DNA from 3 places in the Marinobacter bohaiensis genome. Region 3 is predicted to be linked to each of the others. Evidence: predicted binding sites of a transcription regulator. Region 3 holds the regulator's gene; each other region holds the start of a gene.
The links. The regulator FliA, encoded in region 3, starts transcription of late flagellar genes. The targets are predictions, from matches to a motif close to CTAAAGTTTNNNNNNNNNNNGCCGNTAA.
Positions count from the first base shown of each region.

Region 1 (2,265 bases), on a different contig from region 3:
AGTTATCATTGATCGCATCTGCAAGTGAGGAATAGTCGCCGCCAGTAACGGTCGCGGAAATCGAGACCTCTTCCCCAGTTCCATCGTTCTCACCGGCCAAATCAAAGCTAACTGTACCGTCAGCAATACCGCTCAGAGTTGCCTCAGTTCTTGCACTCGCTGTTACACCAGTATCGGCACTGAAAGCGTTAATACCCGCAGCAATGTCCTGCGCTGAATCTCCGGCCACTGTCGTGTAGGTGCCGCTGGCACCATTACCAGAAACCTCTATCGCCTCACTTCCGGCAACAGCGTTAGATGCAGCCGCTTGACCAAGCGCGGTACCGCTTGCACCAAAGGTATAGTTGCCAATATCCGTTCCACGCGCGCTGCCCATGGTGACATTGATAGTCTGGTTGGCATTGGCGCCGACCTGGAACTGGGCGTTAGTAAAGTCGCCGTTCAACAGGGTCTGGCCGTTGAAGTTGGTGGTGTCGGCGACGCGGTTCAGTTCCGCCTGCAACTGGCTTACTTCGGCCTGCAGCGACTTCCGGTCAGAAGAGGAATTGGTGTCGTTGGCCGACTGGACCGACAGCTCACGAATCCGCTGCAGCAGGTCACCGGCCTGCCCCAGCGCGCCTTCAGCGGTCTGTGCCAGGGAGATACCGTCGTTGGCGTTGCGCTGGGCAACGTTCAGGCCGCGGATCTGTGAATCGAAACGAGAGGAAATCGCCAGACCAGCCGCATCGTCTTTAGCCGAGTTGATGCGCAGACCGGAGGACAGACGCTCAAGAGCCTGGTCCGAGAGAGACTGGGACTTGTTCAGGTTGTTCTGAGCGCTTAAGGACGCAACGTTAGTGTTGATACCGAGAGCCATGATGCTTCTCCTTGAAACCGTCAGTTTTGACTGGAAAGAGGTCTGGCGCCCGTTTTCATCAGTTGGGTGCGCCGCCCTGCTGTAATGCTTAGCGGCGAGGGTTAAGAATCCTTTAGAAAGAATTTCGGATTTTCTTGTTAACTAATGTAAATCACTATCACGCTTTCAGTTTTATTTTACTTTTCATAAAGATAGGTCGATAAAAAATCCTTCCTCATATCGCCTCAACGCCTAAAGCGGGTGCAAGACCCGGCCATCCCATCGAGTGCGTCTGCCGCTCGTGACTTCCCCACACTCGGTTGAAAAAGCGGCAATTCCCTTCCTGCCGGTCAGTCAAAATATCGGCGCCCGCAAGCCGACCCGTCTCGCGACAAATTATTTTTTACAATCATTATCAGTGACTTATAAATAAAAACAAGAAACTGGCACACACTTCGCTTCTGGCACGGCAACGCTTGCATTTTAACGAACGTTTGCCGGTAGGGCGTCCTTTTGATCGGGCACTTGGGTTCCGGCTTTTCCTGGCAAGGAGAAACAGCATGCCTCAGATCATTAATACGAACCTTGCGTCGCTGAATGCGCAGCGCAACCTGAACACGACCCAACGGGACTCGGACACCGCGATGCAGCGTCTGTCCTCCGGCCTGCGCATCAACTCGGCCAAAGACGACGCCGCCGGCCTGGCCATCTCGGAGCGATTCACCTCCCAGATCGATGGTCTGAACCAGGCGATTCGGAACGCCAACGACGGCATCTCCCTGGCACAGACTGCCGAAGGCGCGCTGGGACAATCCGGCGATATCCTGCAACGGATTCGCGAACTGTCGGTCCAGTCCGCCAACGCCACCAACTCCGCCTCCGACCGCCGGGCCCTGCAATCCGAGGTCAACCAGCTCAAGCAGGAGCTGGAGCGGGTGGCTACCACCACCGAATTCAACGGCCTCAAGCTGCTCGACGGCTCTTTCCAGGCCCAGCAGTTCCAGGCCGGCGCCAACGAGAACCAGACCATTGCCGTCTCTATTCAAGGCGCACGAACCACGGATCTGGCCAACAACAGTGTGAGCGCCTCAAACACCACTGCCGGACAAGGCAGTGGATCTGTTTACGCCGCAGCGGCTGGCGATGCGTCAGCGGCAAACACCATTGCTGCTCAGACGCTGACCGTCTCCAGCTCACTGGGTGAGGCCACTGTGGATGTTGAGAGCGGCGATACCGCCGAAGACATCGCTGCGGCGATCAACCAACAGGTGGATGCCACGGGGGTCGAAGCACAAGCCCGAACCACGGCTGACTTATTCGGCCTTGGCGGTACAGGCACTGTTTCCATGACGATATCGAGTGGAGGCGAAAAATCGACGATCTCCGCCCAGATTGACGACGTCGACGATCTGCGTCCCTTGGCGCGCGAG
Region 1 covers NZ_QGEH01000001.1:2,657,335-2,659,599, forward strand. The annotation lists gene DKK67_RS11920 (flagellin N-terminal helical domain-containing protein) at 1-856, opposite strand, end outside; gene DKK67_RS11925 (flagellin N-terminal helical domain-containing protein) at 1,396-2,265, shown strand, end outside.
Region 1: the regulator FliA is predicted to act here: its motif matches at 945-972, upstream of DKK67_RS11920 (flagellin N-terminal helical domain-containing protein).

Region 2 (2,265 bases), on a different contig from region 3:
AGGATGTTGGGCTGGGAAGCGGTTTTCTGGGACATACGACCTTATCTGGGCTGGAGACTTGCGCGGTTGAAGGCGTTGCTATCAACCAGATTAATAGGAGAAAAGGAATTGACCCATGTTGCGCCCCACCTGCCGGGCTGTAAACTGATCCCAAACTAATGACAAACATTAGACCAGCTTATGCCAGATACCCAACACCTGCCGCCCCTGGCGATGCTGCAGGCTTTCGAGGCCGCCGCCCGCCTGCGCTCGTTCACCGCCGCCGCCCGGGAGCTGGGCTCCACCCAGTCCGCGGTCAGCCAGCACATCAAACGCCTCGAAGCGGACATCGGCACGCCGCTGTTCCAGCGTATTCACCGGGGCGTGCGACTGACCCGCACCGGCAGCAGCCTGCACCGGGGGATTGCCGAGGGACTGACCACCCTGGCCGAAGCCTACGAGCGCTCGCGCCAGCTCGCCCGTAACGACGTCATCAACGTCGCCACCGACTACGCCCTGGGCACCTACTGGCTACTGCCCCGCCTCGCCGGCTTCCGGCGCGCCCATCCCTCCGTGGACGTGCGCCTGGTCACCGGGCAGCGGCCCGTCACGCCAGACCAGGCGGACGTGGACATTGCCCTGATGTTCGGCAACGGCTACGAGATGAGCGCCCCGACCCGCCTGCTGTTCGGCGAGTCGGTGGTGCCGGTGTGTGCACCGGGGCTGCTGCAAGGCGGCGACGCGACCGCATCCCTGGCCGACCTGCCACTGCTGCAACTGGAGGCAGACAGCGCCCCGTGGTTCGACTGGCCGACGCTGTTCGAGCACCTGGGATTGCCGGGACCGCCGCCGGAGCCAGCACTGATTTTCAACAACTACACCCTGTTGCTGCAGGCCGCACTGACGGGCCAGGGCGTGGCCATCGGCTGGTCACCGTTTGTGGAGCCTCTGCTGGAGAACGGCGCCCTGACGGCCCTGGTAGACACCCCGATCCGCTCGGACAACGGCTACCAGATCGTCTTTCCCGGCAGTCAGGCCATGGATCCGCTGGTGCTGGAGTTCGTGGACTGGCTCGAAGCCGAGGGGCGACGCACGGAGGGCGATTCCATGGCCTGAGCCGGCGAGCAAAAATCACACAACAACGTGTAAAGTTTTCCGGCGCCAGGTCGTTAAGCATGCTGTAAAGAATTCAGTCAGTAAGCCCCCCTGTCCGCAAGGATTGAGCCGTATTGCGCCGGAGCCGTGTCCATGTCTGTAAAGAAGAAATTTTTCCTCGCCATTACCTTGCTGATCTCCGTCGTGGTGATCGCCGGGGCCATTTTCACCATCGTGTCCCGCGACCATGAACTGACCAACACCGCAGAGAGCCAGGCATCGGATGCCCGCCAGCGGGTCGTTCGCCTGCTCTCGGTCACCGACTCGATCATGATGGATCGGGTCAAGAGCAGCATGCAGGTACTGATCAAGCGCGGCGAAGCCATCGGCTCCCCCGGCCTTGGCAAAGACACCCGGGTGGGTGACCGCACCGTGCCGCAACTGTTACTGGGCAACCAGGGTATGGCCAACCACTTCGAACTGGTGGACGACCTGACGCAGGACATGAAGGGCACCGCCACCCTGTTCGTCTACGACGGCCAGAACTACGTGCGCGTCTCCACCAACGTGAAGAAGGACGGCGGCCAGCGCGCCACCGGCACCATCCTCAACCCGGACGGCGGCGCCTTCCGGGCCATCGAATCCGGCCAGGCCTTCTACGGTCAGGTGGACATCCTGGGCAATCCCTACCTGACCGGTTACGCACCGATGCGCAGCAGCGCCGGCCAGGTGGTGGGCATCTGGTACGTGGGCTACTCCGCCGACATGTCGATCCTGGCGGATGCCATCGCCGGCTCCCGGGTGCTGGAGAAAGGCTTTGTGGCGCTGGTGGACGACAAGGGCCGCGTGCGCATGCACTCGGACAACCAGACCGATGAAACCGTGCAGGCCGCACTGGCCAGCAATAACGGCGACTGGGTCAAGGTGGAAACGCCGTTCACGCCCTGGGGCTACACCGTCGTCTCGGCCTATTCCGCCGAGGAGCTGACCGACACCATCACCGCCGACTCCATCAGCATTGCGTTGGTGATCGCCGGTGTCGGCGCCCTGCTGATTCTCGCCATCCACCTGCTGATCACCGCCGTCATCACACGCCCGCTGAACCAGATGATCGGCGCGGTCAACGACATCGCCGACGGCGAGGGCGACCTGACCATCCGCTTCAACGCCACCAGCCGGGACGAATTCGGC
Region 2 covers NZ_QGEH01000001.1:548,947-551,211, reverse strand. The annotation lists gene betC (choline-sulfatase) at 1-35, opposite strand, end outside; gene DKK67_RS02380 (choline sulfate utilization transcriptional regulator) at 181-1,095, shown strand; gene DKK67_RS02375 (methyl-accepting chemotaxis protein) at 1,228-2,265, shown strand, end outside.
Region 2: the regulator FliA is predicted to act here: its motif matches at 1,125-1,152, upstream of DKK67_RS02375 (methyl-accepting chemotaxis protein).

Region 3 (2,265 bases):
CTGGCCATTGCCCTGGCTCAGATGGGGCGTCGTGTGGTGGTCCTGGACGCTGATCTGGGACTGGCCAACATCGACGTGCTGCTGGGCATCACCGCCCAGCACAACCTGTCCGACGTGCTGAACGGTCAGTGCGACCTGCGCGACGTCCTGGTGGACGGGCCGGGCGGCATCAAGATCGTTCCGGCGTCCTCCGGCACCCAGCGCATGACTCAACTGACGCCGATGGAACACGCCGGACTGATCAACGCGTTCAGCGAACTGGGCGACCAGATCGACGTGCTCATCGTGGACACCGCCGCCGGCATCTCCGAATCCGTGGTCAGCTTCCTGCGAGCGTCCCAGGAGCTGCTGCTGGTGGTCTGCGACGAGCCCACCTCCATCACTGACGCCTACGCCCTGATCAAGCTGATGAACCGTGATTACGGCACTAACCGTTTCCGCATCCTGGCCAACCAGGTACGCAACGACCAGGAAGGCAAGCACCTGTTCGGCAAGTTGACCCGGGTGACCGAGAGATTCCTGGATGTTGCACTACAATATGAGGGCATCGTCCCGTTCGACGAGGCGGTCAAGAAAGCGGTACAACGTCAGCGTGCAGTGCTCGAAGCCTATCCCCGCGCCAAGGCGTCGCTGGCCATCAATGCCCTGGCCCAGAAAGTCGACAACTGGCCATTGCCGTCGTCGCCGCGGGGGCACCTGGAATTTTTCGTAGAGCGTCTGGTTGACGCCTGATGCAGTACGCCGGCCGACAGGGCAGGTGGTATGGCGGTCAAACGGGCTGTTTGGGTAATCCGGATTGATGACGTTGGCAAAAGGCCTTGGAATCTACCAACAAAGCAGTGAGCGGAGTGCGGCCCGGCAACTGGTCGAGGATCACGCGCCGCTGGTGAAGAAGATCGCGCTGCACATGATGGCGCGGCTGCCCGCCTCTGTGCAGTTGGAAGACCTGATGCAGGCCGGCATGATCGGCCTGCTGGAGGCCGCGCAAAAATACGAAGCCAATAAAGGCGCTTCCTTCGAAACCTACGCCGGTATCCGTATCCGTGGCGCGATCGTTGACGAGATCCGCCGGGGTGACTGGGTGCCGCGCTCCGTCCATCGCAACACCCGTCGCATCGCGCAGGCCATCAAGGCCGTCGAGGCCCGTACCGGCGAGGAAGCCAGGGATGCGGACGTCGCCGCCGAGCTGGAAATGACGCTCAACGAATACCACGCCTGCCTCGCCGACTCGAGCGGCGGACGACTTTTTAGCCTCGATGAGCTAAATGAATCCGGCGAGGTGCCGATAGACAATGAAGATGCGGTATCTGACGCCCCCTATGCGGAGTTGTCCGAAGCCGGTTTTCGGCACAGTCTGGCTCAGGCCATTGACGGGCTGCCGGAGCGCGAAAAGCTGGTCCTGAGTCTGTATTACCAGGAAGAGCTTAACCTCAAGGAAATCGGCGCGGTCATCGGCGTCAGCGAGAGTCGCGTCAGCCAGATCCACAGTCAGGCGGCACTGCGTCTGAAAGCGCGCCTGAGCGACTGGCAACCGGGCTGATTCGACACTAGAGAACGGTACAAACTGTAGTTTTTGGTAACGGGTGCTTTACAGCGTCCGTGGACTGGACAGAATAGGCGGTGCCTTTTGATCCCGCCGGCACGGTGTGGCCGGTCAGAAGGAGGCGGGCCGGCACGATTGGTATCCCGGGTTGTAACGATTGGAGGTCCCATTGGACAAGAACATGAAAATTCTGATCGTGGATGATTTCTCCACGATGCGGCGCATCATCAAGAACCTGCTGCGCGACCTCGGTTTCACCAATACCGACGAGGCCGACGACGGCAACACAGCGCTGCCCATGCTCAAGAGCGGCAAGTACGACTTCCTCGTCACCGACTGGAACATGCCGGGCATGTCCGGCTTCGAGCTGTTGCAGGCCTGTCGTGCCGACGACACGCTCAAGGACCTGCCCATCCTGATGGTCACGGCCGAAGCCAAGCGCGACCAGATCGTGGCCGCCGCCCAGGCCGGCGTCAATGGCTACGTGGTGAAACCGTTCACGGCAGCGGTCCTCAAGGAAAAGATTGAGAAGATCTTCGAACGCATCCAGTCCTGAATATCAGAGCGCCAATCATGGGCAATCCAAAAGACGACAATGCGGGGAAGCTCGACCCTGAAGTCACCGAAAAGCTGAAGCAGCAGGCGACTGACCTCAAGGCGCAGGTGGATGCCGGGGATTACGCGGCGGCGATGCGTCTGATCAACGAGCTCAACGACGTGCG
Region 3 covers NZ_QGEH01000004.1:74,423-76,687, reverse strand. The annotation lists gene DKK67_RS16990 (MinD/ParA family protein) at 1-732, shown strand, start outside; gene DKK67_RS16985 (RNA polymerase sigma factor FliA) at 800-1,540, shown strand; gene cheY (chemotaxis response regulator CheY) at 1,713-2,099, shown strand; gene DKK67_RS16975 (protein phosphatase CheZ) at 2,117-2,265, shown strand, end outside.